Regions from separate parts of the Mesorhizobium sp. M1143 genome, predicted to be linked through region 2. Evidence: predicted binding sites of a transcription regulator. Region 2 holds the regulator's gene; the other holds the start of a gene.
The links. The regulator PhoB, encoded in region 2, activates phosphate uptake and scavenging genes when phosphate is short. The targets are predictions, from matches to a motif close to TGTCATNNANCTGTCAT.
Positions count from the first base shown of each region.

Region 1: the regulator PhoB is predicted to act here: its motif matches at 2,577-2,593, upstream of ugpB (sn-glycerol-3-phosphate ABC transporter substrate-binding protein UgpB).

Region 1 is NZ_JAMYMJ010000036.1:20,859-24,858, forward strand. It holds gene NKH35_RS21675 (bifunctional diguanylate cyclase/phosphodiesterase) at 1-2,176, opposite strand, end outside; gene NKH35_RS21680 (hypothetical protein) at 2,324-2,470, opposite strand; gene ugpB (sn-glycerol-3-phosphate ABC transporter substrate-binding protein UgpB) at 2,656-3,966, shown strand.
Region 2 is NZ_JAMYMJ010000038.1:944-19,738, forward strand. It holds gene xylF (D-xylose ABC transporter substrate-binding protein) at 1-237, opposite strand, end outside; gene NKH35_RS22205 (ROK family protein) at 494-1,729, shown strand; gene phoB (phosphate regulon transcriptional regulator PhoB) at 1,760-2,449, opposite strand; gene phoU (phosphate signaling complex protein PhoU) at 2,466-3,170, opposite strand; gene pstB (phosphate ABC transporter ATP-binding protein PstB) at 3,212-4,036, opposite strand; gene pstA (phosphate ABC transporter permease PstA) at 4,054-5,370, opposite strand; gene pstC (phosphate ABC transporter permease subunit PstC) at 5,367-6,827, opposite strand; gene NKH35_RS22235 (substrate-binding domain-containing protein) at 6,924-7,952, opposite strand; gene NKH35_RS22240 (PAS domain-containing hybrid sensor histidine kinase/response regulator) at 8,451-12,944, opposite strand; gene NKH35_RS22245 (hypothetical protein) at 13,201-13,551, shown strand; gene NKH35_RS22250 (DUF2865 domain-containing protein) at 13,629-14,537, opposite strand; gene NKH35_RS22255 (hypothetical protein) at 14,811-15,026, shown strand; gene tolA (cell envelope integrity protein TolA) at 15,093-15,461, opposite strand; gene NKH35_RS22265 (glutathione S-transferase family protein) at 15,685-16,530, opposite strand; gene NKH35_RS22270 (VOC family protein) at 16,557-17,138, opposite strand; gene NKH35_RS22275 (DUF5343 domain-containing protein) at 17,429-18,055, shown strand; gene NKH35_RS22280 (Swt1 family HEPN domain-containing protein) at 18,087-18,641, shown strand; gene NKH35_RS22285 (hypothetical protein) at 18,674-18,795, opposite strand, start outside.

The sequences.
Region 1 (4,000 bases), on a different contig from region 2:
CCACCTGGCCGTTGCTGTCGACTGATTTGATGAATGAGCCGTCGATCTTGATCTTGTCGAAGGGGAAGGCGCGGAGATTGGACAGCGAGGAGTAGCCGGTGCCGAAATCGTCCATCGCCACACGCACGCCAAGCGCCTTCACCTGGCGCAAGGTCGCCAGCGCGCGCGGCATGTCCTTGACCAGCGCCGTTTCGGTGATCTCGAGTTCGAGCCTGCCGGGCGTCAGGCCGGAGCCGAGCAGGACTTCATGCACCTTGCGGCTGAAATTCGGATTGTGGAGCTGCACCGCCGAGACATTGACCGCGACGGTGAGAGGGTTCTTCCAGCGCGCAGCCTCGGCGCAGGCCGTCGCCAGCACCCATTCGCCGATCTGGATGATGACGCCGCTGTCTTCGGCCACCGGGATGAAGGTCGCCGGCGACACGTCGCCGCGCTGCGGATGGCGCCAGCGGATCAGCGCTTCGAACCCGACCATCCGCCCGCTGCTGATCTCCTTTTGTGGCTGGTAAACGAGGCGAAACTCATCGCGCGCCATGGCCTGGCGCAGTTCGTGCTCCATCACGCGCCGGTCTCGCGCCTCGGCGCCCATCGAGGCCTCGAAGTAACGGTAGGTGTCCTTGCCCTCGGCCTTGGCGCGGTAGAGCGCGGTGTCGGCGTGGCTGACCAGGAGTGTCGGCTCATCGGCGTCGAGCGGATAAAGTGCAATGCCGATGCTGGCCGACACCAGCCCGCCCCCGCCCGACAGCCGGTTTTCCTCGCGCATGGCCGCCAGCACCGCCTCGGCGATGCGGCCGGCCGCCTGCGGATCGGGAAGGTTCGGAGCGATGATGGCGAACTCGTCGCCGCCGAGACGCGCCAGCATCTGTCCGTGGCGGAGCACGGCGGAGGCGCATAGCGCCACCTTCTGCAGCATGGCATCGCCGGCGCCGTGCCCGAACAGGTCGTTCACTTCCTTGAAGCGGTCGAGGTCTAGCAGCAGCAGCGCAAGATGCCCGCCCTTGCCGCCGCGGTCCATTGCGGCAATTTCGGCCTCGAGCCGGCCGGAGAAACTGCGGCGGTTGGGGAGCCCGGTCAGCGGGTCGAAATGGGCGAGGCGCAGTATCTCCTGCTCGGCCTTCCTGCGTTCGCGGATGTCGCGCACGGCGACCACGCTGTGCCGCTTGCCGCAATAGTCGATGCTTCTGGCGATAAGTTCGACGGGGATGGTGGCGCCGTCATGGGCTCTGAGTTCGGCTTCCTGTGCCTGTCCGCTGCAGTCGGACATGCCGGCCGCGGTGCGTTCGCCGAAGAGGTCGCCAAGCAGCATCGCGTTCAGCACTTCCGGCGCAATGCCGGTGAGTGCCGCGATGCTGTCATTGGCGCTGACGATGCGGGCGCCGTCGCAGACGATCAGCCCCTCGACGGCGGCGTTGGCGAGGCCGTGCATGCGCTCGGCCTCGAGCTTGTGACGCCGGAAGCGAAGGTCGATCCACAATGCTGCGGCTGAAAGCACCAGGATAGCCATGCTGACTGCAGCGGCGGCGAAGGCCTGCGACACCGGTTCGACCGTGAACTGCGATATCTCGATGGAGGAGTCCGGGAAGATCGACACCGCGCCCATGGCGATGAAGTGCAGGCTGCAGATCGCCAGCGTCAACAGGATGGCGGCGGCGATTGTGGCCTGCATGGACGGCCGTCGCAACACGACCAGCAGCGCCAGCGCGGCGAGGGTGACGCCTGTCAGCACCGAGACGCCGACCAGCAGCGGGTTCCAGACGATGCGCCCTTCGACCTCGAAGGCGGCCATGCCGATATAGTGCATGGCGGCGATACCAGCGCCGAGGACCGCGCCGCCGACCAGAGGGTAGTCGATGCCCCGGCGCAAGGTGGCGATCCACATGCCCGCAGCGGTCAGGGCGACGGAACCGGCGAGCGAAAGCGCCGACATTTCCGTATTGTAGGCGTTGGGGATTCCGGGAGAAAAGGCAAGCATTGCGATGAAGTGCGTCGCCCAGATACCGAAGCCGGTGGAAGTGGCTGCTATCATCAGCCAGGTATAGCGGTTGCGCTCGCTCGAGCGGTCGACATGGCGAAGCAGGTTGACCGCCGAGAAGGAAGAAATACCGCAAATGAGCGCTGCCAGTGCGACCAGTCTCAGATCGTGCTCATGCACGATACAATTATAGACCGTCAGCATCTCGCCCCACCTGCTCTCCCACAGCAATCAAGCCGTCCACTTGATTAGTATGCCACGCTTGACGAAGAATCGGTTATGCGAACTACAACTACAGCGGGTTTTTCGGGTTGTACGTTGCGGCGATCCTGTCTCATTCCAGACGCACGGTTACAGCAGCGCCTGGCGCGATGCCGCTCGGCCGATCTCGATCTGGCCGAGCGCCGGTTTGGCGGCCGCACGGTGCAGGTGCGTGGCGCTGTCACGCGGGCCCTTCACGCATTGCTGGGCGGTCGGCGATCCTTGCAGGCCCACCATGCCCCATTCTATCGCTGAGCCGGCTTGGCATTTCTCTCTGTCCTCGTTGCAAGGCGAGGGGGCGCGAAGTTAGCCGGGTATGAAATTCACGAAACAGCAACAAATCCGTTGTCCGATTGTCATCAGCGACACATATTGCGTTCGCGGGAGCGCCCCTTTCGCCAATGACAAACGGGAGATGAAACATGAAGTTGTTCGGCTTTGCGGCCGGTGTTGCCGCCACCTTGACCCTGCTTTCCACCACCTCCGCCTTCGCCGCCACCCAGATCAGTTGGTGGCATGCAATGACCGGCGCCAATGCCGAGGTGGTCGACAAGATCGCCAAGGATTTCAATGCCAGCCAGAGCGACTATGAAATTCTCCCTGTTTTCAAGGGCACCTATCCCGAAACGCTGAATGCCGGCATCGCTGCCTTTCGTGCGGGGCAAGCGCCCGACATCATCCAGGTGTTCGACGTGGGTACCGGCGTCATGATGGCCGCCGAAGGTGCGATCAAGCCGGTGGCCGATGTGCTGACCAGCGCCGGCGTGACCTTCGACAAGAGCGAGTATTTGCCCGGCATCGTCGGCTACTATTCGAAGCCGGACGGGACCATGCTGTCCTTCCCCTATAATTCCTCGTCGCCCATCCTCTATTACAACAAGGATATCTTCCAGAAGGCCGGGCTTGACGTGAACAATCCGCCAAAGACCTGGAACGAGGTGTGGGAAGCCGCCAAGAAGATCAAGGCGAGCGGCGCCGCTTCCTGCGGCTATACCTCGACGTGGTTGACCTGGATCCACCTTGAGGCCTTCGCCGCCTGGAACGACGTTTCCTATGGCACCAACCAGAACGGACTTGCCGGAACCGACGTCGAGCTCAAGATCAATGCGCCGATCTTCGTCAATCATTTCCAGGCGCTCGCCGACCTGGCCAAGGACGGCACCTTCAAATATGGCGGCCGTACATCCGAAGCCAAGCAGATCTTTCTTGCCGGAGAATGCGGCATCTTCACCGAATCGTCGGGGGGTCTCGGTGACATCGTCAAATCGGGCATGAACTACGGCATCGGCCAGCTTCCCTATGATAGTGACGCCAAGGGCGCGCCCCAGAACACCACGCCGGGCGGCGCCAGCCTGTGGGTATTCGGCAACAAATCGGACGAGGAATACAAGGGCGTCGCGGCGTTCTTCTCCTACCTGTCCAAGACCGAAGTGCAGGAGTATCTGCACCAGAAGTCGGGTTATCTGCCGGTGACGCTCGCTGCCTATGAGGCGACCAAGAAGTCCGGCTTCTATGACAAGAACCCGGGCCGTGAGACGCCGATCCTGCAGATGCTGGGCAAGGCGCCGACCGAGAACTCGAAGGGCGTGCGCCTCGTCAACCTGCCGCAGGTGCGCGACATCGAGAATGAGGAGTTCGAGAAGATGCTGGCCGGCCAGCAGACTGCGCAGCAGGCGCTCGACAACGCGGTCGCACGCGGCAACAAGGCGATTCAGGAAGCGATCGGAAACTGAAGCGATTGTCAGTTGAACCTCGTCCACGCGGACC
Region 2 (18,795 bases):
GATCAGGCTTTCGACGTCGGTCAGCTGCTTGCCGGGATTGGACTGCGCGTCGGCGGAAATGTACTTGTCGCCGGCGGCTTCGATCGCCGTCTTCATCGCCGCCTCGTCCGTCTTCCAGCGCTCTTCCTGGAAGTTCGACCAGGAGACGCCGATGACCTTGTCCTTCGCCTGCGCGACCGAGACCAGCGTCAGCGACATGGCGGCGCCCGCCAGCATGGCGGCTGCAAATCTGTTCATGATAAACCCTCCCTGCCCCGCGCGCGGCGCGACAAAACTGGCCCGAAGGCCTGCACACAGAGGCTCCATTTTTTCGAGCCTCGAAAAAACACTGGTTCAATGATAAAGCGCTGTCAACATGGTTTCTGATGGCCTTGCCGAATTTTTTCGAGCTCCGCAATAAACAATGACAGGGCTGCCGGCGTCTGCCAATATTTGGCTGGTGCCGTCGAACGCCTTCACTATCATGAGGCGCGAGGAGGCCGGGAGGAAACAAATGTCGGTTGGAATCCGCCACGACGATCTGCGCCGTCGCAACCGCGCGATGGTGATTTCGGCCGTGCGCCGGGCCGGCCAGCCGTCGCGGACCGAGATTGCGGCGACCACCGGCCTCAGCCATTCGACCATATCGGCAATCTCGTCTGATCTGATTCAAGAAGGCATCCTGATTGAAGGCAAGCCTGGCGAGACCGGCTCGCTGAAACGCGGCCGGCCGCAGGTCGGCCTTGGCCTCAATCCGGAAGCGGCGGCGGTGATGACCGTGGTGCTGTCGCTGAACTTCCTCTCCGTCACCGTCATCGACTATGCCGGCCAGGTGGTCGCGGAAGAACAGCGCCGGCTCGACACGCTGACCATGCCGCGCGACGAACTGATCGGCGAATGCGTAGCAATCGTCCGGCGGCGTCTCGAGGACCCGGACCTGGACGTCCAGAGCATCGCCCGCATTGCCATGGGCATCCAGGGCATCACCGATTCGCAGGCGCGGGCCATGCTGTGGTCGCCAATCACGCCACTGACCGACATTGCCTTCGCCGACATGTTGGAAGCGGAATTCGGCATTCCGGCCACCATGGAGAACGACTGCAATATGATGGCGGTGGCGCTGCAATGGCGCCAGCCCGAGCGCTACCGCGACAATTTTATCGCCATCCTCTTATCGCACGGCATCGGCATGGGACTGGTGCTGAAAGGCGAACTTTTCACCGGCACCCATTCCTCGGGCGGCGAGTTCGGCCACATGATCCACCGTCCGGGCGGCGCGCTCTGCCGCTGCGGGCGGCGCGGCTGCGTCGAGGCCTATGCCGGAAACTACGCCATCTGGCGCAGCGCCAAAATGATGGGCGAGGATGCCGAGCCGGTCGATATCGGCGACGCTGATATGCGCGCACTCGCCGCGCGCGCCCGCGAAACCGACGGCCCGGAGCGCGAAGCCTATCGCAAGGCCGGCGAGGCGCTCGGCTTCGGCCTCGGCAGCCTGTTTGCGCTGATCGATCCGGCACCCGTCGCCATGGTAGGCGTCAGCGCCGCCGCCTTCGACTTGATCGAACCGGCATTGCGCGAAGCGATCGCCCAGACCGCCGGCGGCCAGCACTCGAAATCGATCTCCTTCGACACCGAGCCCAACGAGCTGCCGCTGATCCGCGAAGGCTGTGCCATGCGCGCGCTCGGCTTCGTCGATCAGGAGATTTTCGCGCCGGGCATTCAGGCCAAATCCGGCAAGCATGTCGCCTGAATGGCCGGCAACGGCGCGACGCGCAGCATCCTAGTCTTCCCTGATCGCGTAGCCGGCGCCGCGAATGGTACGGATGACATCCGGCATGCGGCCGTTGTTGACCGCTTTGCGTAAGCGCCCGACATGGACGTCGACGGTTCGCTCGTCGATATAGATCGTCTCGCCCCAGACATTGTCGAGCAGTTGGCTGCGCGAGAACACGCGGCCGGGATGGCGCATCATGAATTCGAGCAGCCGGAACTCGGTCGGTCCGAGCCTGATCTCGCTCTTCTTGCGGTAGACACGGTGCGACTCGCGGTCGAGCACGATGTCGCCGACCTTGAGCACGCTGGACAGCACTTCCGGCTTGGCCCGGCGCAGCAGCGCCCTCACGCGCGCCATGAACTCCGGCGTCGAGAATGGCTTGACCAGATAGTCGTCGGCGCCGGTGGACAGGCCGCGCACGCGATCGCTTTCCTCACCGCGCGCGGTCAGCATGATGATCGGCAGCCGCTCGGTTTCGGGCCGCACTCTAAGGCGCCGGCAGAGCTCGATGCCGGAAACAGCGGGCACCATCCAGTCGAGCACCAGGAGATCGGGCACGTTTTCCTGCAGGCGGATCTCGGCCTCGTCGCCGCGTGTCACCACCTCGACGTGATAGCCTTCGGATTCGAGGTTGTAGCGGAGGAGCACGCCTAGCGGCTCCTCGTCCTCCACGACCATGATGCGTGGCGCGATCATCGGCAGTTCACCCTCATCAGGCCGGCATGGCCATCGCCGTCTCGTCCTGCTTCGGACGATTGGCGGGCAGTTGCTGGCCGGTCAGCACATAATACGCATTTTCGGCGATGTTGGTGACATGATCGCCGATGCGCTCAAGATTCTTGGCGCAGAACAAGAGATGCGTGCAGGCGGTGATGTTGCGAGGGTCTTCCATCATGTAGGTCAAGAGCTCACGAAACACGGACGTGTATTTGACGTCGATGCGCTCGTCGTCATTCCTGAGTTTTGCAAGCGCTGCCGCATCGGTGGCGGCATATTCCTCGACGACGCCTTGCACCTGGATCAGCACCAGCTGCGCCATGGCGTCGATGGAGTGCGAGAGGTCGCGCGGCGTGACGCTCAAGCCCACGGTGCCGACGCGTTTGGCGATGTTCTTGGCGAGGTCGCCGATGCGCTCGAGGTCGCCCGCCATGCGGATCGAGCCGACCACGGCACGCAGATCGTTGGCCATCGGCTGACGCTTGGCGATCAGCGTGATGGCGCGGTCGTCCAGTTCGCGCTGGCGCGCATCCATGATGGCGTCGTCGGAAACGACACGCTGTGCCAGCGCATTGTCCGAATTGAGCAGCGCCCTGGTCGAGCCGCTGACCATCGAGCCTGCCAGATCGCCCATGTCGCGGATCAGCTTGCTGATCTGCCCGAGCTCTTCATCGAAGGAGGCGACGGTATGTTCACCCATGATCTTGGTCCTCGTGCCTGAAAATTCACCCGCCGGACGGCTCAGCCGAAGCGGCCGGTAATGTAGTCCTGGGTGCGCTTGTCGTCGGGGTTGGTGAACATCTTGTCGGTGGCGCCCTCCTCGACGAGATAGCCGAGATGGAACATCGCCGTGCGCTGCGACACGCGCGCCGCCTGCTGCATCGAATGGGTGACGATGACGATCGTGTAGTTCTGGCGCAGCTCGTCTATCAGCTCCTCGACACGGGCGGTGGCGATCGGATCGAGCGCCGAGCAGGGCTCGTCCATCAGGATCACCTCCGGCGACACGGCGATGGCGCGCGCGATGCACAGGCGCTGCTGCTGGCCGCCGGACAGGCCGGTGCCGGGCTCCTGCAGGCGGTCCTTGACCTCGTTCCAGATCGCCGCCTTCTTCAGGCTCTGCTCGACGATCTGGTCCATGTCGGACTTGCGCTTGGCCAGCCCATGGATGCGCGGGCCGTAGGCGACGTTCTCGTAGATGGACTTCGGGAACGGGTTGGGTTTCTGGAACACCATGCCGACGCGTGCGCGCAGTTCGACGACATCGATGTTCTTGTCGTAGATGTCGTCTTCATCGAGCGTGATCTTGCCGGTCACCCGCGCCGAATCGATGGTGTCGTTCATGCGGTTGAGGCAGCGCAAGAAGGTCGACTTGCCGCAGCCGGAGGGGCCGATCAGCGCCGTCACCTGGTTCTGGCGGACGTCGAGATTGACGTCGAACAACGCCTGCTTCTCGCCATAGAACACGCCGACCTTGTCGCCGCGCATCTTGATCACTTCGTTCGACTTGGCGTTCATTTTGTCGCCCACTGCATTCTCAAGGGACTGTTCGGTCATGATGTTCATACCAAATTGCCTTTTTTCTACCAGCGCCGCTCGAACCGGCGCCGGAGCACGATCGCGGTGATGTTCATGGCCATGAGGAAGACGAGCAGGATGATGATGGCGCCGGACATGCGCTCGACAAAAGCGCGCTCAGCCTCGTTTGCCCACATATAGATCTGAACCGGCAGCGCGGTCGCCGGATCGAAAGGCGTCGTCGGATAATCGGCGACGAAAGCGACCATGCCGATCAAGAGCAGCGGTGCTGTCTCGCCGAGCGCACGCGCCAGGCCGATGATGGTGCCGGTAAGGATGCCTGGGGCGGCAAGCGGCAGGATGTGATGGAACACCATCTGCATCTTGGAGGCGCCGAGACCTAGGGCCGCCGAGCGGATCGACGGCGGCACCGCGGCAAGGGCGGCGCGCGTGGCGATGATTATGGTCGGCAATGTCATCAAGGTCAGCACCAGGCCGCCGACGAAGGAAGCCGAGCGCGGCATGCCGAGGAAGTTGATGAACACGGCAAGGCCAAGCAGACCGAAGACGATCGACGGCACCGCCGCGAGATTGTTGATGTTGACTTCGATCAGGTCCGTAAAGCGGTTCTTCTTGGCGAACTCCTCCAGATAGATGGAGGCGGCGACGCCGATCGGCAGCGCCAGCAACAGCACGATCACCATCATGTAGAACGAACCGATGATGGCCACGCCCATGCCCGACGTCTCGGGCCGGCTGGAGGCGCCATAGCTGAACAGGCCGGTGTTGAAATGCTCGGCCATCGCGCCTTCGGCTTTGAGCTTGTTCATCCAGTCGATCTGCTGGTTGGACACCTTGCGGCGCGCTTCATCGACGCCGAGGTCGATCTGGCCCTTGAAGGCCGAGTCGAGATTGGCGGCGGCCAGGATGTCGACGTCACGCGTCGTGCCGATCACCGACGGATCGGCGGAGACGATGTCGCGCAGCTGGACGCGGGCGCCTTCCGACAGGAAGCCCTTGAGCTTCAGCATCATCGGCTTGTTGGCCGGATCGATGCCGAGCTTGGCCACCAGCGCGTTTTCGGCGAGCTTGGGATAGTTCGCCTTGATCAGCACATTCGGGTCTGTGGCACGCTTGTTCGAGGGGTCGATGACCTTCTCATCGAAGGTGATCGGAAGCGTCACCGTCGTCTGCCAGAAGGCGGTGTAGCCTTTCGAGACGATGGTGATCAACATGATGGCCAGGAACGCCAGGCCCACCGAGATCGCAATCACGCCATAGATGCGGAACCGGCGTTCGGCGGCATAGCGCGCCTTCAGCCCGATGTCGCGGCGCGGACGCGCGACGGCACCCGCCATCGTGTCCAGGGGGATGTCGGTCATTCGTACTGCTCCCGGTACTTGCGCACAATGTAGAGGGCGACGATGTTCATCACCAGCGTCAGCGCGAACAGCGTCAGGCCGAGCGCGAAGGCGACCAGCGTCTGCGGCGAGTTGAACTCGAGATCGCCGGTCAGCTGGTTGACGATCTTGACGGTGATGGTCGTCATCGCCTCGAACGGATTGGCCGTCAGATTGGCGGCGACGCCCGCCGCCAGCACGACGATCATCGTCTCGCCGATGGCGCGCGACGCCGTCAACAGGATGGCGCCGACGATGCCGGGCAGTGCCGCCGGCAGGATCACCCGCTTGATCGTCTCGGAGCGCGTGGCGCCGAGGCCGAGCGAGCCGTCACGCATTGCGCGCGGCACCGCGGTGATGATGTCGTCGGACAAAGAGGACACGACCGGGATCAGCATGACGCCCATCACCAGGCCGGCGGTGAAGATGCTCTGGCCCTGGATGAAGGGCGAGCCGCCGGTGAGTGCCGCCGACAGGTCGCGCAAGAACGGTCCGAGCGTGACCACGGCGAAGATGCCGTAGACGATGGTCGGGATGCCGGCCAGCAGTTCAAGCGCGGGCTTGACCACCGACCGGACGCTGCGCGAGGCGTATTCGGACATGTAGACCGCCGACATCAGCCCGACCGGCACTGCGACCAGAAGCGCGACGGCGGCGATGTAGAGCGTGCCGGCGAGTAGCGGGATCAGGCCGAACTGACCCTGGCTGCCGCCGGAACCGGCGGCGGCGAAACGCGGATCCCACACCGTGCCGAAGAAGAAGCTCATCGGCGATACGCTTTCGAAGAAGGTGATCGTCTGGAACAGCATCGACAGCACGATGCCGACCGTGGTCAGGATGGCGATGGTCGAGGCCGCAAGCAGCCCCCACAGCATCAACTTCTCGACATTGTTGCGCGCCCTGGCGCGCGGCGCGATCTGCCTCAGCGCATAGAAGGCGCCGGCGATCGACAGAGCGAAGGTCAGCACGGCGCCGAACAGGCCGAGCCGGTCCTGGACCTGGTTCGCCTCGACCGCGATCGGGATCATATAGTCCTGGGTGTCGCTGGCCAGTGCCACGCCCTTGGCGGCGAGCAGCGGCTGCAATTCGGCGAAAGTAGCGGGAAGTGCGGTATCGCCATCGAGCCGACGCAGGCCCTTGGCCAGGCTCTTCACCAGGCTGGCGTCGAGCGCTTCGCTGGCGACCTTTGTGTCGGCGGTGCGCTCGGGCAAAGCGGCATGGATATGCCGGTCGAGATAGAAGGAAGAGCCGATATCCCAGACGGCGAGCAAAAGGACGGCAGGCAGGACCGCGAGCAGAAAGGCCCACCAGCCATGATAATGCGCGCGCGAATGCGGCTTGACCTTGCCGGTATCCTGCGCCGCTGCGCGCTGGCGGCCGACCACAAAAGCGACCACGCCTATGGCAATGACTATGGCGAGTACGAGCAAGGACGACATCACCCACTCCAGGGAAAATTCAGATCGCCGCCGCCGTTGCGGCAAGCGGCGAAATCAGGGCGCGGATTTGGTCCGCGCCCTGATCCGGTCGGTCGATTACATTGTCTTTCCGGCGGCGAAGGCGTCGCGCTGGCCCTGACGTTCGGCGTCGGGAGCGGAAACCAGGCCGTACTGGGCGAGCGGGCTTTCCGGGCCGATCATCTGGTCATCAAGGAAGAACTCGACATATTCCTTGAGGCCGGGAACGACGCCCAGATGCGCCTTCTTGACGTAGAAGAACAACGGCCGCGACACGGGGTACGTGCCATCGGCGATGGTCTGCGTCGAAGGCACGATGCCTTCCACGGTGGCGACCTTCAGCTTGTCGGCATTGTTCTCGTAGAAGGCGAGGCCGAACACGCCAACGCCGGTCTTGTTGGAGTCGATGCGGGCCAGCGTCTCGGTGTAGTCGCCATCGATGTCGACAGCCTTGCCGTCCTTGCGGATGGCGATGCAGGTCTTGCCGATTTCCTTGTCGTCGGCGATGCCGGCAGCCTTCAAAGCGGCCTTGTCGCAGCCGGCGTCGAGCAGCTTGGTCTCGAACACTTCACGGGTGCCGTGCTTCTCACCCGGGATATAGGCGGCGATATCCCAGTCGGGCAGCTTCGGATTCACCTGGTTCCACTTGGTGTTCGGGTTGTCGACCAGCTTGCCGTCGACCACCAGCTTGGCGGCGAGCGCCTTGTAGATGTCGGCGGGAACCAGCGCCCAGTCCGGACCCTTGATGTCGGTGGCAAAGACGATGCCGTCATAGCCGATGCGGACTTCCTGGACGTCCTTGACGCCGGCGTCGGCGCAGGACTTCAGCTCGTCCTTCTTGATCGGGCGCGAGGAGTTGGCGATGTCGATCGTGTCTTCGCCGACGCCCTTGCAGAACTCCTTGATGCCGGCGCCGCTGCCGCCGGACTCGACCACCGGGGTCTTGAAGTTGGTGAAGGTTTCGCCGAACTGCTCGGCGACGATCTTGGCGTAAGGCAGCACGGTCGACGAACCGGCGACCTGGATCTGGTCACGCGCAGCGGCGACACCGGACGATGCGGCGAACGCTACCGCCACGGCCGATGCCGTAACGAGGAATTTCTTCATGTGGCCTGCTCCTGTTCGGAAGATGGTCTCTTGGCGCCCTCTTCAAACCGGCGCCCGCTGAGGCCAATAGCCTTCGATTATTACAGTCGCATGACAGTTTCGTGTCAGCCCGGTAACGTCGCACAGACGTCTTGTGGGCCGCCCCCTTTAAGCCGGTTTGTGGGAATGGAAGTTGCCGCTGGAATCAGACGCTTGCGCGATCCGTGCTGGCATCAAGTCCCGGCACACCGCAGGCCGCGATGCCGAGAAAGAAAAAACCGGACGGGAGCGCGTTGCCCGTGGCCAGGGCGAATCTTGGCCGAGCCATCGCCAAAAACAGGTCCGTTGGGGTAGATTCGACGCTGTTTCTTGTCGGCGGTCGCTTGCTCCCGCCCGTAACTGAATGAGCGGTTTCGTTGCGACCATTGTCCTGACTGGGCGCCAGCTTTGATATGGTGCGATCGCACCATATCCTTGGCTGTTGCGGCGCGGCCGCATACCCGCCCGCGCCCCAGGTCGCTATACAGCGTCTCGGTGGGGGTGGCGTGGTATTCCGACCCAGCGCTCGACCTTTTCGAGCAGCGCCCTGGGGCTGATCGGCTTGGGCAAATAGTCATCCATGCCGGCTTCCAGGCAGCGCTCACGGTCGCCCTTCAAAGCATGCGCGGTGACGCCGACGATCGGGATATGCATACCCGTATGTTCTTCAAGCCGGCGAATTGCGGCGGTGGCCTCGAGCCCATTCATCTCCGGCATCGAGACGTCCATCAGGATCATACGCGGATTGAGCCTGCCGAAGGCGTCGAGCGCCTTGCGGCCGTTGCCGACAATTTCGAAACTATAGCCGGTCTCGCCGATTATCTGGGTGAACACCATCTGGTTCACCTCATTGTCCTCGGCAACGAGGATGTCGAGCCGGCTTTCATCCCCGGCGGCCCGGGCGCGGGCGCGAACCGGCGGCGGTTGCAGCAAGGCGCGTTCCGATGCAGCGAGCGGCGGCTTTGCCGGTGACGGTCCGTTCCTGTCGTTGCCGGACCCGCTGCTTGCCGCCGGGAGCACGCGGCTCCCCGTGATATTGTGATGGTGGCGCTGGATGGTAGCGACCAGCGTTTCCAGAAGCACCGAGGAACGCGCCGGCTTGATCAGCTGGGCGTCGATGCCGAGATCGCGATAGCTGGTGTTGGCGAGCGACTGGTCGACCGAAGTCAGCATGATGATCGGCGTGTCGGCCAGCCCTGCGGTGCTGCGCACGACGCGCGCCATTTCGGCGCCGCTCATCCCCGGCATCTGATAATCGAGCACGACGCAGTCGACCGGCACGCCGTAGGCAGCCGCGGCGACCAGCACCTTGAGCCCTTCGGGTCCGCTTTCGGCGGCGCAGGAATCGAAGGTCCATGACGCCATCTGCTCGCTCAGGATCGATCGGTTGACGGCATTGTCGTCGACGATCAGCACCCGTGAGCCGGTCACGTCGACCGGCATGATCCGCCGTCCGGTCCGTTCCTCGGCCCTGGGCAATGTCACGGTGAACCAGAAGGTCGAGCCCTTGCCTTCGGCGCTCTCGACACCGATCTCGCCGCCCATCAACTCGACCAGCCGCGAGGTGATGGCGAGCCCGAGCCCTGTGCCTTCGTGGCGTCTCGTCGACGAGGTGTCGGCCTGACTGAATTTTTCGAAGACGAGCTTCAGTTTCTCGTGTGGAATGCCTATGCCGGTGTCGGTGACCGAAACGGTAAGTTTTGTCCCCGTCGGCCCCCTTTGTCCGGTCACGTCGACCAGCACGTGGCCTTCGTCGGTAAACTTCACCGCGTTGCCGACCAGATTGGTGACGATCTGCCTGATGCGACCGACATCGCCGACGAACAGGCTTTCCAGGCCCGGCTCGACGCGCACGATGAGCTCGAGGTCCTTCTCCTTGGCGCGCGTCGATATCAGCGTCGCCACATCCTCGATCGCTTCGGGCAGGTTGAAGGGCGCAGGGTCGAGCACCAGCTGTCCGGCATCGATCTTGGAGAAGTCCAGTATGTCGTTGATGATGGTCAAGAGCGCGTTACCCGACTTGACGATGATATCGGTGAACGTCTTCTGCTTGGGATCGAGGTCGGATTTGGCCAGCAACTCGGCCATGCCGAGTACGCCGTTCATCGGCGTGCGGATTTCGTGGCTCATATTGGCCAGGAATTCCGACTTGGCGCGGTCGGCCAACACGGCGCGCTGCCGCGCCTCGCGCAGTTCGGCCTCGCGCAGTTTCAGTTCGGTGATGTCGGTGGTCGACCCAATCAGATAGAGCGAACCATCGGACGCGATCATCGCGCCCTTGCGGGCGAACTGGTGGCGCACGCTGCCGTCGGCAAGCGTCACCGTTTCCTCGATCTCCTGTGTATCGCCTGTGCGCAGCACGGCGAGATCGCTGTTGACGAAGGCTTCGCCGTCCTCGCCGAAAATCTCGATGTCCGTCTTGCCGATCGCGTCTTCCCTGCGGAAGCCGGTGAGGTCGCACCAGCCCTTGTTGACGTAGAACTGCCTGAGGTCGGAGCGCTTGGCGTAGATCGACACCGGCACGTTGTCGATGAGATTGCGGAACACCTCGTTCTCGCGCATGCTCTCTTCCAGCGCCTGCTCGCGCGCCTTGACGTCGGTGATGTCGGTGCTGGACCCGACCAGGTGCACCGACCCATCGAGCGCCACCAGCCGGCTCTTGCGCGTCATCAATTGCCGCACCGTGCCGTCGCGATGGGTAACGGGCTCCTCGATCTCGCGGCCGCGGCCGGTGACGACGACCTGGGTGTCGTCATGGGTGTAGGTTTCGGCGTCGTCGATGCCGAAAAGCTGGAGATCGGTTCGGCCGATGACCTCCTCCTTGGGGATGCCGGTCAGCGCGCACCAGGCCTTGTTGACGAATTCCATGCTCAGATCCTGCGCCTTGATGAAGGCGGCGACCGGCAGTTCGTCCATGACGTGGCGGAACAGGTCGATCTGGCGCATGCTTTCCTGCAGCGCCTTTTCGCGGCTCTTGATCTCCGAGATGTCGACGCGCACGCCGATAAAGGTGCCGTCCTCGGTGCGCATATCGTAGACCTGATACCAGCGGCCGTCCGCATTGAGGCGCTCATAGGACGAGTTGGGCAGGCGATAGCGGGCGAGGATGGCATTGAGCCAGACATCGGGGTCGCCTTCATAGAGCCTGTCGATTTCTGGATCGCCGCTCGATCGGAAATAGCCGACCGAATGTCCAAGTTCCAGGGCCGCGCGGAAGCTGCGGCCAGGCTGCCATGCCGGTTTCAGCTCCGGCAGCGTGTCCTGCAGCTTGCGGTTTGCAAAGACGAACTTGTCGTCGCGGTCATAGATGATGACGGCCGCCGGCAGCGACTCCAGCACCGTGGTGAGGTTCTTGCGGGCGTCCTCGGCTTCGGTCTCGCGGCGCTTCATGTCGGAGATGTCGAACAGGAAACCGGCGACATAGTTGCGGCCGCTGGGCATGCCGACGCGGTTCTTGCGCACGATGCGCGAGCGGCTGGCGCCCTCGGCGTCGAAAGTCTCCTCGACCTCGTAGGGCGTGCCGGTCGCCAGCACGGCGCGTTCGCTGTCTTCGAACTGCGCGGCGTCCTTTTGCTTGAGGAAGTCGCCGCCGGGCCTGCCCAGCATCGCTTGCGGGCTCTGTCCGAACAGTGCCGAAAACGCCTCATTGACGAAGACGAAACGCAGATTGTCGTCCTTGACGAAGATCGGGTCCTTGACGCCGTTGATCACCGCCTCGGCCAGCCGCGATTTCTCCAGCGCATGGGCGAGTTCAGCCTCGCGATCCTTCATGTTGGTGACGTCGACATAGGAGATCAGCCTTTTGCCGCCGGCGAGCGGCGCGAGCGATGCAATCAGCGTACGGCCGTCATTGCGTGGCAGTTGCCTGGAGCCCACCAGGCCGGCCGAGATTTCTGCTTCGCGCTCGGCGATGTGGTCCTGCCATTCCGCATCGTCAGCACCGTACGGGTCCATATCGCGGCTGGCCTGCATCAGTTCGCGGAAGCCGCAGCCGATCCTGGCGCGTCGGGGATCGATTTCCCAGAAATCATAGAAGGCGCGGTTGATCACCTCCGCCCGCATGTCCGCATCAAGGACGAGCACGCCGATCGGCATCTGGTCGACCATCGTGCGAAGATTGGCGAAGGTCTCCGTGATTTTGGCGTTGGCACTCTCGATCTCTGCGTCGCGACGCTTGAGCTCGGAGACGTCGTAGTAGGTCAACAGCCGCTTGCCGCCGGACAATGCCGTCACCGAGAACATCATCGTCCTGCCGTTGGCATGGAGAAATTCGCGTGGCGCAACCGAGCCGGCGCTGATCTCCTCGATGCGGGTGGCTAGGTAGTGCTGCCACTGCTGTTCATCGAGATCGCCGTAGATGCCGTTGCGGCGGTTGAGTTCCATCAACAGACTGAACGGCGCGCCGACAGTGACGGCGCCATCGGGAATCCTGGAGAGCTCGCGATAGGCCTTGTTGACGATGAGTGTGCCGAGCTTTTCGTCAAGCAGCACGACGCCCATATGCATGGCATCCATCGTCCGCTCGAGATCGGCGAGGTGCTGCGTGGCCTCCCCGGCCGGGGGATCGCTCTCGTCCTGCCGCAGTTCGTCCAGCGCACCGGCCAGTGCCGTGACGTTGCGGCCGATGCCGCGATAGCCGATGAATTCGCCTTCGCCGTCGAACCGCGGGGAACCGGTGATCGAAACCCAGCGGCAGGCGGGACGGCCGCCCTTCAACTCATAAACAAAGTCGCGAAACGGCCGATGCGCCTGCAGATCCTCCAGATGCGCGGCGGCGTGTCGATTGCCGTGCACCATCTGCTTGAGGAAATCGAAGCGGAAACGGCCAAGAATGCTGGCGGGATCGATGCCGGTGGCGGCCTGGTAGTTCTCCGAAAGCCAGGAAAAGCGCAGCTCGGCGTCGGTCTCCCAGACCCAGTCGGCGCCGGCCTCGACCAGCTCGCGCAGCGCTTGGGGCGAAATCCCGACGGACATATCCTCGCCGCTCACAGCCCCTTTTCGGGAACCGCGTCCGCCGCGTGTTCCAACAGTCCCGTCAGCCATCCCGTTCCCACCCCGAAAACCAAGGCCGAACCCCTCAGCGGTTCGCCGGCGGAATGTGCCCGAGAAGCATTAATGATCCGCTAACCATAAAAATTCAGACTACGGCCAGAGCCCACATTGCCCTGCGGTATTCCGCCGGTTGTCGGCGGAACCGCTGCCGGGCTATAAGTCGGCAGGGGTGTTGCTGATGACCGGTTGGATTGTGCCTTGTTTCCTGTGCCTGGCGCTGCTTGCAAGCAGCGGCTGCGCACGCAGCTATGACGGCACGGTGGTGATCCCGAGGCCGCTGGATATCAGGCGGGTCTGGGATCGCGATCCGTCGCAGACTGAGGCCAACCAGATGCAGGCAGCAGCCGGTGTGTTTCCGTCGCCGCCGCAGGAATCGTACCGGCCGGCGGCACGCAGGCACACGACAATTGCTGCCCCAAGACGGCACGTCAGGTCCAGCCCACCCAGCATGGCTTCCGAACCGGCCAACCCGCTCACCTGCAAGAATGTCAGCGAACCCGGCAAACGCTACAGGATGGTTTGCCAATAGCCTGATGCATGTCGCCCAAAAGTGGCCCGCGGTTTTGGGATCACGACACGCATATACAAGGAACTTCGGCCGCGCGGTCAATCCGCCGGGAAGAAAGCCGGCCCGACCACCCTGACCGGCCGCGAGCTGGCCAATAACTCGACAGACTTTTGCTGGGCAGCCCCCGTGGCCTGGGGGGCATCGGCGCCGGCCCGGGGAATTTGTGCAAAGGTGCCAAGATCCGGCTTTGCCGACGGCAGGGGAATGATGGCGTTGCTCATATTGGCTGGCGTCACCGTGCGCGCTCTCAGTTCGGCGACACGCTGGGAGTAGCGCTTGACATCGCATGCCCGGAAAGTCGCGTCGTCGCGGTATTTGAAGGCTGCCGGCAGGTCCTTGTAGGATTTGCGCGTATCGAGTGCGACCATCTCTTCGGTTTCAAGGCTTGGGTCGCCCAGCGTGTACAGGTCGACGCCGGCATCGTCGCAGATGTAGCGGCACTGATCGACCATCTCCTTGACGTCGCCGCCTTGCACGAACTGCGATTTCGGCGCCGGGAAGAAATAGCCGTCGGAAAGACGAACGCAAAACAGCATCGAATTGCCGCCGATCATGGCGCCCGCCGGACGCTGTCTCTGTTGCCTGGCGGCGGGCGTGCAGCCGAGCGCGACGAGCCTGGCCTGCAGCCCGGACGTATCCCGGCCCGAAATCGCGGCGCCGGCGATCTGGCGCTGCACCTGCGTGCGGCTCTTGGCCAGATCGGAGCAAGCGTTGAAGAACCCGCCCACCGCACTTTGCGCTGTGCAGCGGCGTTGCCTCTCCAGCCCCTGGATCGCCGCAAGCTGGCGGCGCAACTGCGCAAGCTCGGGGCTGATCCCGCCGCTGCGGCCGGACGATGCCATCTGGCTCCTGAGCGCGGCGCATGGATCGGCTAGGGAAGCCGAAATCCCGACCACGCTTGCCGCTATCGACACCAGTGCAAAGATCACGACAAGCCACAAACGCATCTTCGGCGACCCTGGTCCTTGTACCCTGTGGAGCCGATTGCCGCTCCGGCCGATTGAGCCTCAATACTTGAGGCAAGTCTAATCCAGGTATTTTACGCCGAGTGTATTATGCCGGCTCCTGTAAATTCGCTATTACACTTTTGTTTCAAGATTGAGACGAAGCCAGGCATCGACGAGCCTGGGCCGCCGCCATGATCAATCCCGCGTTATCGGCTCTCGCGGTTGAAACCTTTCTCCGGTGTCTCGCGTTGTGTCGGGCAAAGGAGACCGAAGATGTCTATTCACTTCACTGTCTCTGGCCTGACCAGGAACCTGTTCCACTCGCTGGGGCTAGACCATGAGCGGGCGCCGAGAGCGCTCGATCCCGAACAGAGCCTGCTGCTGGAATGCTATCTGGCCGGACAGATTCCCGAATCCGCCTGGGCCGACTACGTCTTCGAGGCGCCGGATCTGCAGCGTCACGTCGATATCAGGCGCCGGCACAACTGATCAGAGCAATTCCGTGCGAGAGAGCGGTCGCCGTTTCTATGAAACGGTGACCGCTCTACTGCTCGCTCATTGCTTGGGCGAGTCAAACCGCAAGCTGAAGACATTGCCCGCGACGCCTTGCGCAAGCTTGGGCGAGAAGTTCAACGGCAGGCACTTTTGCAGAGCCGCGGTTGCGGCGTCGACGAACGACTTCTTGGCATCCGCGTCGCCGTCGACCTTGATGGCGGTTGGCCGCGGCGGGCCGATCAGCGTGCCATCGCGCTTGAAGCTGAAGCTCAAGGTGACGCTGGCATTTCCAGCATCCGCCGGCGGCGTCCAGCACGCCTGGATGGCGTCGCCGACCTCGGTCATCGTATCGAGCGGCGCGGCATTGGATGGGTAGCCTCCGACCAACACAACACCGGCAATCGCGAGCAATCTCGCCACGCCTTTCATCGCAAAGCTCCTCGCATGTCGGCCGCCGACCATGATGGTAGGGTCGAAGCCGGCAATGGCAATATGCCTGATGTCAGACTTATGGCAGGAGACGCGCCTGACGGCGCACCGGCGAAAAGCAAAAGGCCGGCATTGCGCCGACCTTTCCTTTCACCCTTGCGCCAGTACATCCGTGGTCGCGCGGTGGATAGCCTCAATAGACAGGGCTTTGGTTAACGAATCCTTAGCTTTGCGCGCTGGCCTGCGACTTCACATAGGCGATGTAGCCGCGCACGTCGCCGGCCGGCTCGGCATAGGCCTTGCCGAGCTTCTTCTCGATCGCCGCCACATACTCCTTCGCCCATTTGGGCAGCGCATAGTCGATGACTGCCAGGAACTCCAGCGTCGATGCCAGGCGTATGTCGGCGATCGACGGGTGCTTGCCGCCGATGAACGGCTTGCCGTCCCTGAAGAAGGAATGAAACACTTCCAGCGGCTCGGCGATCGCCGCCATGGCGGCCTTCTGCGCCTCGGACTTCTTGTCTGGATGCGCATCGCTGTGGCCGACTTCACCGGCATACTGCGGGAAGTTGAGCGCCGGATAGGTGGCGCGCGCCACATAGGGATAGAGCGTGCCGATCAGGTAGAACATGGCGCTGTCGACCATCGCCCGCTTGGCCGGCGCCTTCGGATAGAATTTCTCCAGCCCATGCTTGTTGGCGAGATACTGCATGATGGCGCAGCTTTCCCACAGCACGCCTCTGGGAAGACCTTTGTCCTCGATCATCGGCGTCAGATGCGCCGGGTTGCGCGCCATATAATCGGGCGAGCGCGTGTGGCCCCAGGCGTCGGTCTCGGCGGCGTCGAACCCGGCCGCACGGGCAAACACCCGAACGGTCATGTTGTTGACGCTCGGCTTCAGCATGCTGATCTTCAGTGCCGGTTTCTTTGCCGCCTTGGCCTTCGGCGCCGACTTTGCGGCTGCCTTGGGCGAGGCCTTTGCGGCTGCCTTTACCGCCGGCTTCGCGGCCGCTTTTGCCGCTGGCTTGGCCGCTGATTTCCCAGCGCTTTTGGTCACTGTCTTTGGCATTTTGGTCATCCCCTTTTTGTAGGCCGTCAGTATGGATTCTTCGGCGTCCGGTCGTCCGACAATGTCGCGCGCGACCATTCGACCAGCGTCTGGATCGCGTCGGCAAGGTGCACTTCGGCGATGTTGTAGTCGCCGCGCGCGACGCGCAGCTTGTGCGCCTGCATCAAGACGTCGGCATGGGTGAAGCCCACCGGCGGCTCGAAGCGGTAGGACGCGAGCTCGATCAACAGGCCGAGCGGATCCTCGAAATAGATCGAATCCATGAAGCCGCGATCCTTGACGCCGCTGTGCTTGATGGCGCGCTCGTCGAGCCGGGCCACCGCCTGCAGGAAAGTGACGCGCGACACCGAGAACGCAATATGATGGACGCAGCCCGGTTCGGTCGGCGTGCGCCGCTTGACCGGCGTGCGGCTCTCATCGGTGAAGATGGTGATAAGCCTTCCATCGCCGGGATCGAAATAGAGATGGCTTTCACTTGGCTTGTCGAGATTGGGCTGCTCGAAGATGAACGGCATGCCGAGCACGCCCTCCCAGAAATCGATCGAGGTCTGGCGGCCGGCGCCGACCAGCGTGATGTGATGGACGCCCTGCGATTGCAGTTTCTGCATCGGTCTCCTCTCAAGGCATCGACTGCCCGTCCGAATCCGCCCAGCGTTTTTCGCACTGCTAAAGCCGTGATCAAGGACCCATGGTGCAATGCTAATGCAATCGGCCCTTCCGCGCTAGAAGCGGCGAACGCGGCCATGATTGGACGATTGTAAAGACGGAACGATGCCTTGGATGACTAAGGCTGGATTGGCTCTCCTATCCGATCGACTCAGCGATCCACTTAGACAGTCGCTTAGTTGCGCTCCCTGCAACTTCGGCTATCGTGGAGCCCTGTCGCCAGGAGGGGATCGTGCCTGCAACATTGCCATACTTATCAGCGCCTGGGTCGATTAAGACGGCCTTCGAGAAGATCAAGGCCGCCGCGACGCCCGAGCGTGTCACGGGGGATTTTGTCACGACGAAACTTCAATTGAAGGGGGGAACGGGCGCTGCTATGCTGCCGTTCCTGAAGAGGATCGGCCTTGTGGCCTCTGACGGAAGTCCAACTGATCTTTATAAGCAGTTCCGAAACAATATGACTGACAAGGCCGCTGTGGCGGCGGCAATAAGGCACGGCTACAAGCCCCTATCCGATGCCAACGAGTATTTCTATGATCTATCAGATTCAGCCCTTCTGTCCCTGATTCTGCAGGTCACTGGAGCAGCTGCGGAAGGCCAAGTCCCCAAGCTGACCCTTTCAACACTGAAGATTTTGAAGAGCTACGCAAACTTCGATGCCGAGGATGCACCTGCGGCTCAAAATGTTCCGGCCAAAGACGTCCTGCCGATGGAAAATCTCCAATCAATGCCGCGAAGCGGATTGGGCTTGAACCTGTCGTACACCATCAATCTCAATCTGCCGGCTACTTCAGATCAAGCCGTTTTCAACGCGATATTCAAAAGCCTGAAGGAGCATCTGCTTTCGGAAAATGAATAGATCTGTCCTAGACAAGATAAAGGCGTTCGGAATGACCAATCAGATGGTTGCCGAAGACCTATCCCGGATTGCCATTCAGTATGGCCTTGAGCTTGGTCATCTACCCGCCATTTCCGCTGAGGTAAACGAAAAGTACTACCCGCAGATCGACATGGCTATTCGCGCAGAGGCGAAAGCAATGTCCCACCACTACGAAGTTTTCTACTCCCTAGAAAAATCCATCAGAGGGCTCGTCTCTGAGGTGATGGAAGCGGCTGAAAAGACGGCGGACTGGTGGCAGACTGCTCGCGTTTTGCCTAACATTAAGACGGAAGTTGCCAACCGAATACAAAAAGAGCTCGATGCCGGTGTAACGCGCCGCTCCTTTGACGAACTGGACTACACTACCTTTGGCGAGCTCTCCGGGATAATCACCGCTAACTGGGATATCTTCGGCGGGCTTTTCTCTAGCAAACGGGCAGTCGAGAAGGTAATGGCGAGCCTCAATGCGCTACGAAATCCTATAGCGCATTGCAGCCCGCTTGCTGAAGACGAGCAATTGCGGCTTCAACTTACGATGCGTGATTGGTTTCGGCTCATGGAATAAATCTGCCCACGTCCGGCCGGCGTGTCTAACAGTCACAACTTTCGCAAGCTTAGAAACGATCTTCCCTCGGCGAGGGCACCCGCCATAACTGTGCGGATGTTGCGGCGCGGATTGATCACGCTTTCGCAGGTCCGCTCGATTTTTGCGACCATCG